2 regions of the Mesorhizobium sp. B2-1-8 genome follow, and region 2 is predicted to be linked to the other one. Evidence: riboswitches for the same ligand, from Rfam matches in the RefSeq annotation. Region 2 holds a riboswitch; the other holds the start of a gene.
What was found. A riboswitch is a leader RNA that binds a small molecule or an ion and turns the genes downstream of it on or off. The one in region 2 is predicted to bind thiamine pyrophosphate.
Positions count from the first base shown of each region.

Region 1: it holds a riboswitch for thiamine pyrophosphate, as region 2 does, so the genes downstream of both, thiB (thiamine ABC transporter substrate binding subunit) here and FJ970_RS14470 (YkoF family thiamine/hydroxymethylpyrimidine-binding protein) in region 2, are expected to answer to the same signal.

Region 1 covers NZ_CP083952.1:1,347,978-1,352,168, reverse strand. The annotation lists gene thiP (thiamine/thiamine pyrophosphate ABC transporter permease) at 1-1,094, opposite strand, end outside; gene thiB (thiamine ABC transporter substrate binding subunit) at 1,218-2,216, opposite strand; TPP riboswitch at 2,260-2,374, opposite strand; gene FJ970_RS06570 (thiamine diphosphokinase) at 2,462-3,106, shown strand; gene FJ970_RS06565 (ABC-F family ATP-binding cassette domain-containing protein) at 3,108-4,191, shown strand, end outside.
Region 2 covers NZ_CP083952.1:2,937,434-2,941,624, reverse strand. The annotation lists gene FJ970_RS14475 (ABC transporter permease) at 1-333, opposite strand, end outside; gene FJ970_RS14470 (YkoF family thiamine/hydroxymethylpyrimidine-binding protein) at 377-985, opposite strand; TPP riboswitch at 976-1,089, opposite strand; gene FJ970_RS33795 (hypothetical protein) at 1,084-1,683, shown strand; gene msrA (peptide-methionine (S)-S-oxide reductase MsrA) at 1,871-2,389, opposite strand; gene FJ970_RS14455 (glycosyltransferase family 39 protein) at 2,566-4,134, opposite strand.

The sequences.
Region 1 (4,191 bases), 1.6 Mb from region 2:
CCGGAGCGGCGGTTCAGCGCCAGCGCCCGGCGCGCCATGGTCAGGGCCAGCGAAAGCATCACCGAAAGCAGCGCCGACAGGAAAGCGAGCACGGCACTGGTCAGTGTCGCCTGCCGGACAGTGGCCTCGCCGGCCAGCCGGCCGAGATCGGCGCCCAATCCGGCCGCCACGGTCGCCGCCATCGGCCCGGCAACGAAGAGCGAAGCCAACACGATGAGGATAGCGTTCAGCGAGGCCTCGGTCCTGTTGACCGAGAGATAGCGGCGCGGCGCGACCGGCAGGTTGGTGTCGCCGACGACATTGGCGCCGAGCCGGGTCAGCGCCAGCACCACGATGAAGGTCAAGCCGATCTGCAGCAATGTCAGCGCGACAGCCCGCGCGGGATCGAAATCGAAGCGCAATGCCTGATAGATGCCGACCTCCAGCGTCGTCGCGGCCGGCCCGCCGCCAAGCGTCAGCACGATGGTGAAGGATGTGATGCAGAGCATGAAGACAAGTCCGGCGACGCCGGGCAAGGCGGCGCGCAGCGTCGGCCATTCGATCAGCCGAAATGCCGGCCGCGCTCCCATCCCGAGCTGGCTCGCCAGCCGCCACTGGTCTGAGGGAATGGTCTGCAGCGCCTCGAGGAGCAGGCGGGTGGCCAGCGGCAGGTTGAAGAAGACATGGGCAACGAGAATGCCGGACAGGCCATAGATGCCCGGCCAGTCCCGGCCGCCAACCCAGTTGAACAGACCGGCGAAATAGCCGGCGCGGCCGTAGAGCGCCAGGATGCCGAGCGCCGCGACGACCGCCGGCAGAGCCAGCGGCACGGCGAAGAGCCGCAGGATGAAGGCGCGGCCGGGGAAACGTGGATGCCGCGACAGCGCCCGCGCCACGAACAGGGCGGGCCCGACCGAGAGCAGCGTCGACAGGGCCGCCTGCCAGAGCGTGAAGCGCACGACACGGAAGAGGTAAGGATCGAAGGCGGCCCAGGCGCCGGAAAAATCGTGGGCGCCTTCGATGATAAGGCCGGCAAAAGCGCCGCCGACCAGCAGTGTGGTTGCCGCGAGCGCGGTGATGCCGGCGGTGATGCGGGGATCAGATGCGCGTTGCACTGAGAACCAACGATCGACTTGGGAAACATTGTGTTCCTTGGCGCCCCCCTCGTGGGGGAGATGTCCGGCAGGACAGAGGGGGGCGCCGTAGAGCGGTCATCTCACGAGATTAGCCCACAAAACCTACTTGCTCATCACCGCCAGCCATTCGTCCACCCAGGCCTTGCGGTTGGCGGCGACCTCCTCGGGGCTGAACAGCAAGGTCTTGGTCGGCTTGACCAGTTTGTCGAAGGCGGGGTTGAGCGGCTTGTCGGTCTTGCCGGCCGGGAACATCCAATTGGTCTCCGGGATGGCGTCCTGGAATTTCGGCCCGGTCATGAAAGCCATGAACTTGGCCGCCAACGGGTTCTTGGCCCCCGTGGTGGTGATGCCGGCAACCTCGATCTGCAGGTACTCGCCCTCTTCGAAGGATGCCGCCTGGTAGCGCTCGGTGTTTTCGGCGACCATGTGGTAGGCCGGCGAGGTGGTGTAGGACAGCACCATCGGCGCCTCGCCCTTGGTAAACAGGCCGTAGGCCTCGCTCCAGCCCGGCGTCACGGTCAGCACCTTGGCCTTGAGCTTGGCCCAGGCTTCCGGTGCCTTGTCGCCATAGACCGACTTCACCCACAACAGCAGGCCGAGGCCCGGCGTCGAAGTGCGCGGGTCCTCGATGACGATCTTGTCATTGGCACTGCCCTCGACCAGGTCCTTCAGGCTTTTCGGCGGCGTCTTGAGCTTCTCGGTATCATAGACGACGGCGAAATAGCCGTAGTCGAAGGGGACGAAAGTATCGTCGCTCCAGCCGCCCGGCACATTGACATCGCTCACCGTGCCATGAGGCGCGAACAGGCCCGACGCCTTGGCATCGGCGGTGAGATTGGTGTCGAGGCCAAGCACGATGTCGGCCTTGGTCGCTGCGCCTTCGAGCTTGACACGGTTGAGCAGCGCCACGCCGTCGGCGACCGAGACGAATTCGACATCGCAGCCACATTCGGCCTCGAATTCCTTCTTTACCACCGGGCCTGGACCCCAGTCGGCGGTGAAGCTCTCATAGGTATAAACGGTAAGCTTGTCCTTGGCCAAAGCCGGCCCGGACAGGGTCACTACCACGGCTGCGACGAGAGAATTTAAAAGCGTGCGCATCGGCGCCTCCTTCGTTTGCGTTGAAAGGAATTGAGGCGTCGGATTGTCCGAAACGTCTAATCCCTCCGCCGGTACAAACCGGATCAGGTTCAGCGGGTTGGCGAGACTACCTCTCAGCCGGCCCGCGAAAGTCGCGTCCGGCACCCCGTTAGAGCGTTTCGACACATAGGCCCGGCCGATGGGACACGCAAGTGGGAGTTTGCCGCCTTCCGTTTCCCGTGCCGGGCTGGTAAGGGCGACAGGATATGAGCACATTCACCATCCTGCTTGGCGGCGATCTCATCCGCACGCCCCGGCTCGACCGCCAGGTCAAAGGCTCGCGCGTCATCGCCGCCGACGCCGGCATCGGCCATGCGCGGATGCTGGGCCTTGTCCCGGAACTGTGGGTCGGCGATTTCGATTCCGTGCCGGCCGATCTGCCGGAAGGTCTCGCCGCCGTGCCCCGGCAAACCTTCCCGGCGGAAAAGGACAAGACCGACGGCGAACTGGCGATCGCGGCAGCGCTCGAGCGCGGGGCGACTCGTCTTGTGCTGGCGGGCGCCTTCGGCGGCAAGCGCGCCGATCACGCCTTCCTGCATCTGGCGCTTGGCCTGCGGCTGGCCGAGGCCGGAACAGCTGTGCTTCTGACCAGCGGCGCCCAGGAAGCTGTCCCCTTGCTGCTCGGCAGGGCCGGCTTCGATTATGCCGACGGCACGCTGTTTTCGATACTCGGCTTTTCCGAACTCTCCGGCCTGACCGTAACCGGCGCCAAATGGCCGCTCGACAAGGTCGAGGTGGCTTTCGGTTCGTCGCTGACCATTTCCAACGAGGTCAAGGGCCGCCTCGACATCGCGCTCAGCCATGGCCGCGCACTGCTGCTCGCCCATCCCTATCCATTGCCCGAAAGCTGACATGGCCCCGCCTCTTCTCAATCTCGACGGGATAAGACTGACCTTCGGCGGCACGCCGCTGCTCGACGGCGCCGCCTTGACCGCTTCGGCCGGCGACAAGATCGCGCTGGTCGGCCGCAACGGGTCCGGCAAGTCGACGTTGCTCAAGATCGCCGCCGGCCTGATCGAACCGCAGGATGGCGAGGTGTTCCGCCAGCCTTCTGCGACAGTACGCTATCTGCCGCAAATGCCCGACATGGACGGCTTCGCCAATGTGCGCGCCTATGTCGAGGCCGGACTAGGGCCGGCCGACGATCCCTATCGCGCCAGCTATCTGATGGAGCATCTCGGCCTGTCGGGCGAGGAGCGGCCGGGCGACCTGTCCGGCGGCGAGGCCAGGCGCGCCGCGCTTGCTCGTGTCATGGCGCCCGAGCCCGACATTCTGCTTCTTGATGAACCGACCAACCATCTCGATTTGTCTGTCATCGAATGGCTGGAAGAAGAGCTCGTCCGGACTTCCTCGGCGCTCATCGTGATCTCGCACGACCGCCGCTTCCTCGAACGCGTGTCGCGCGCCACTGTCTGGCTCGACCGTGGCCAGACCCGCAGGCTGGACAAGGGCTTTGGCCATTTCGAGGAATGGCGCGACCTGGTTCTGGAAGAGGAAGAGCGCGAACAGCACAAGCTCGGCCGCCAGATCGTGCGCGAGGAGCATTGGTTGCGCTATGGCGTGACGGCGCGGCGCAAGCGGAACATGCGACGCCTCGGCGAGCTGCAGACCATGCGCCAGCGCTTTCGCGGCCATCGCGGTGCCGAGGGCTCCGCGACCTTGGTGGCAAGCGACGCCGCCGAATCCGGCAAGCTGGTGATCGAAGCCAAGAACATCGAGAAGGGCTTTGGCGACCTCACCGTCGTCAAGGGATTCTCGACCCGTATCCAGCGCGGCGACCGCGTCGGCCTTGTCGGGCCGAACGGCGCCGGCAAGACGACGCTTCTGAAGATGCTGACCGGCGAGTTGGCGCCTGATGCCGGATCGGTACGGCTCGGCACCAATCTGGAAATCGCCACGCTCGACCAGAAGCGCGAGGCAGTCGATCCGCAGGAGA
Region 2 (4,191 bases):
GGTCTGGCTGACGATGAACACGGGAAACAGCGCGCGCCGCAAAGGCTGGAAGAAGTCGACCAGCATCGATAGCGCGAAGGCGGTACTGAGCGAACAGGCAAAACCGATCAGCGTGGCGCGGATGGTGGGAACGGCGTTGTCGAGCAGCGCGTCACGATTGAGCACCGCCTGTTCGAAGACGCGCGAGGGCGGCGGCAGAACCGTCGGCTTGATGCCGGAATGGTTTGCGTAGAGTTCCCACGCCACGAACACCAGACCGATCGATATCACGGCCGGCGCTGCCTGGGCGAAGAAGCCCGCGAGGTGACGCGGGTTGAATGACGATGAAACCACGAGAGGATGACCTTGACGGCGCTCGCGCGTCGGCGCGAGCGGTTCAGACGGCAGTGGGACTGTTGGCCGAAACCGTGACGTCGAGGGTTACGTGACCTGCGCCTGGCCCGAAGCGGCAGAAGGCTTCGTCGAGCGCCGAGAAGATCGCTCCGGCATCGCCGCGCAACTTGGTGCAGAAATTCTTGGAGCGATCGTAGACGCCGGACTGCTTCAGGAAATCGATGCAGCCATAAATCTCGTCCATGTGGTCGTCCGTGCCCATCACATAGAGCGAGAACTGCGCCGCCGCTGGCTGGCCGGTGGCGGGCGCACCGCGCACGGCGGCAATGGCGGCTTGCTTGCGCGGGCCGAGTGGCCCGGCAGGTCCGCCGAACGTGTCGGAGCGGCAGATCGGATCGTCCGGCTCACCTGGGCAGCCACGCGAAATGGTGGCCGACAGCACGCAATGCTTGCCGCTGCCGGACGCAGCCACGAAGAGGTCGCGCAGCGCCGGGAACAACACCTCTGGGGGGCCGACCAGCAGGGTCGAGATATCGTCGGTCTCGATCCTGAGCCTGTCGCGATACGGATCGAGCGCGCCGAGCGCGCCCAGGATGACGCCGACAAAATCGTCGGCCATGGGATATAGGGAAACCTGTGCGCCTGAAAACATCGCCCGCCTCGCTCCGCTGGTATTACCCAGATCAGCTTCTAGGGTCTGTGGGCTTGCCGCCCCCGTCTCAGCCCCGACCGTACGGAGCACCCCTGTGGATGGCGGCGTTAAAGCACCATTCGATCGGTTGGGAAAGCTATTTTTTCAGCAAGCTGCGACAAAAGCATTGCGCCAGCGTGGCGGCAATCGGGTGCCCGCCGGCTCGGAAATCTGTCTGGAACCTTCGCGATGCCGAGAGGTTGTCCCACCAGTCGCCAGACGCAATCGCAGGAAAAGTGCGAAGCGGTTTTCCTGCCGGAATGCGTCAAAACAAAAAGATAGAGCGGTCAGTTGCTTCCGTGAAGCCTGTGAACCGCTCCGGCGACGAATTCACAGAATGGAGACAAGCCATGCTCACGAAAATCCTCGCGGCTTCGGCCTTCACCATTGCCCTTGCAACATCCGCCATGGCGCAAAGCAATAGCGCGGCCGGCGCGGATGGGTCGGGCGGCAGCGGCAAGTCGGTCACCGTAGACCCAAGTACCCCGGCTTCGCCCAATACAATCGATCCGGGCGCAACCAACAGCATAACCATCATGCCGGGAGACATGAATTCCAACGCGGATCAGAATTGCCCGACCAATCCGCAGGGCGCGCAGACGGATGCCAATGGCAACGCGACTGCGCCGACCGTGAACGACAAGACCTGCGGTAAGTAGTTTCGCGGCATGGAAAGCGCGGACGCAAGTTCCGCGCTTTCCATGCGCATTGGTTTTAGTATCCGTCACGACCGGCCGGCGGCTCGCGCCGATTCGAACTGTCAACCACCGGACGACGTTGACAGCCGCGATTGATATGGTCTTGCGGCAATCGGTGGGCGCTTATACCTGCCAACTGCCAAAAAACTCATGAAACTGCCTTTTCGCGGACCGGCAGCTTCCAGCCTGGCCTGACGAAATGGCAGGTGTAGCCATTGGGATATCTCTCCAGATAATCCTGGTGCTCCGGCTCGGCCTCCCAGAACGCTCCGGCCGGCGCGAGTTCGGTGACGACCTTGCCGGGCCACAGGCCGGAGGCATCGACATCGGCGATGGTGTCCTCCGCCACGCGCTTCTGCTCCTCGCTGGTGTAGTAGATGGCCGAGCGATAGCTCATGCCGACATCGTTGCCCTGGCGGTTGCGCGTCGTCGGATCGTGGATCTGGAAGAAGAATTCCAGAAGCTGGCGGAAGCTGATTTTCGCCGGATCGAACGTGATCTCGATGGCTTCGGCATGCGTGCCATGATTGCGATAGGTGGCATTAGGCACGTCGCCGCCGCTGTAGCCGACACGCGTGGCGAGGACGCCCGGGAAGCGCCGGATCAGATCCTGCATACCCCAGAAGCAGCCACCGGCAAGCACTGCACGTTCGCTCGAAGTCGCCATGTAAGGTCTCCTCAAAAGGCAATCCCGGGGAAACTGTAGCGGCTTTCAATCGGGAATTGCGCGACAACAAATTCGGATATTCCCGTAAATGGGCATTGTCGCCTGCTTCGTCCAGAGCGGCCATTCGGTTGCACCCGTGAAAGACGCCTCAAAGGGAATGGGTTGCATGACGCCGCTCAGATGCGCGGATGCCTGGTCCGGCTGCTGGCGGCAACCGGCAGATATCGCGTACCAGGCGGAATGGCGGCAAAACTGATCGCCACCGGCGGCGCCGCGCGCGACCAGTTGAAAAGAACGGTCTTGACCGGGATGTTGCCCAACCATGCCCGCAGCCATGACGGCACGCCGGGACCCCGCCAAACCATCAGCATGCCATGGTCGCGCAACCGCTGCCTCGAGATCCAGGGTGCGAACCGCATATCGAGGTCGGTGAAGATCGACGGCTTGTCATAGGCACTGAGGCCCGCCAGCATGGCGAGATTGGTGTCGCCACCGACGATGTCGAGCCGGCCAGGCGCCGCCGCGTGCCAGATTGCCTCTGCCTCGTCCGAGATCGGCTGCGCCGGCCAGCAGACGGCGTCCATGCGTCCGCGCACATTGCAGTTCGTCCAGCGGATGGCCGCATAGGCGCCCGACATGGTGACGATGCAGATGAACGCGCAGACCGCCAGCCTTCGCATCTCAAGGGCACTGAGCCGGTGGCCGAGGAAGGCGAGCACCACCACGCCGACAAGATTGTACATCGGCGCGCCCCAGGCTTCGCCGGCGCCGGTGAACAATGAGGCGACCATGATCAGCGTCGCCGGGCCAAGCCCCATCCACGTGAGATAGACCAGCGTAGCGCGCTCGACGGGCTCTTGCGGAGCAGGCGTGCGCCGCAGCAGCCCTGATATCGCCAGCACTAGGAGCAAGCCGCAGAACCCGGCCAGTTGGACACCGATATAGTAGAGGCGCGCACGGTGTTCGCTCACCCAAGCGTCGCGGTCGGCGAAATAGGTTAGCGGCAGGAAATCCATGCGGTAGAGTGCGACGGCCAGCGGCGCGGCGACCGCGAGAAAAACGGCCAGGCCAAGCCATGGCCAGGGTGTCGCCAGCCGGCTCCGCGCGCGCGGCTCGTAGAGCAGCCAGAGGCCGCCGAAGGCAAGCAGCAGGCCGGTGGAGAACTTGGCGTAGAGCCCGATGCCCGACACCAGTCCGAGCGCCAGCCACCAGCCTGGCCCACCGCCGCGGCCGGCGCGCCACAACAGCCAGCAGATCGCGGCCCAGAACGGCATCTGCGCATAGTCGTGATTGAATTGCGGGGTTGGCCAGCCGAAGAAATAGATCGATGGCATCAAAAGCACGGCAGCCAGCGCGCGGCGTTGTCCGAGCATGTCGCGGGCCAGCAGATAGACCAGGACGAAGGTGGCCGAGATCGTCAGTTGGGAGAGCAGATATTGCGGCCAGCGGAACGATCCGGTCAGAAGATGGCTGGTCTCGAGCAGCCAGCCGGGGAGCTGCGGATGCTTGTAGGTCAAAAGCACCCACTCGCGGCCCCACATGAAACCTTCCACGACATCGCCGGGCGGCGCGGGATCGATGAGTGCTGGCACCACAGTCCAGCACAGGATCTGCATCAGGCACAAAAGCGCCAGCAGATACCAGGGGTGCCGAAGCAGGGCGGACCAGACGGACGACGAATCCAGCCCAACGGCAGGCAGCCCTGCCGGCACCCAACGATCGATGGAGTCGTCAATTCCCGCCATGCGGCGCTTAGACCACATCGCCTGGTTTGCCGAACAGCCCCAACATCAAAGCTTACC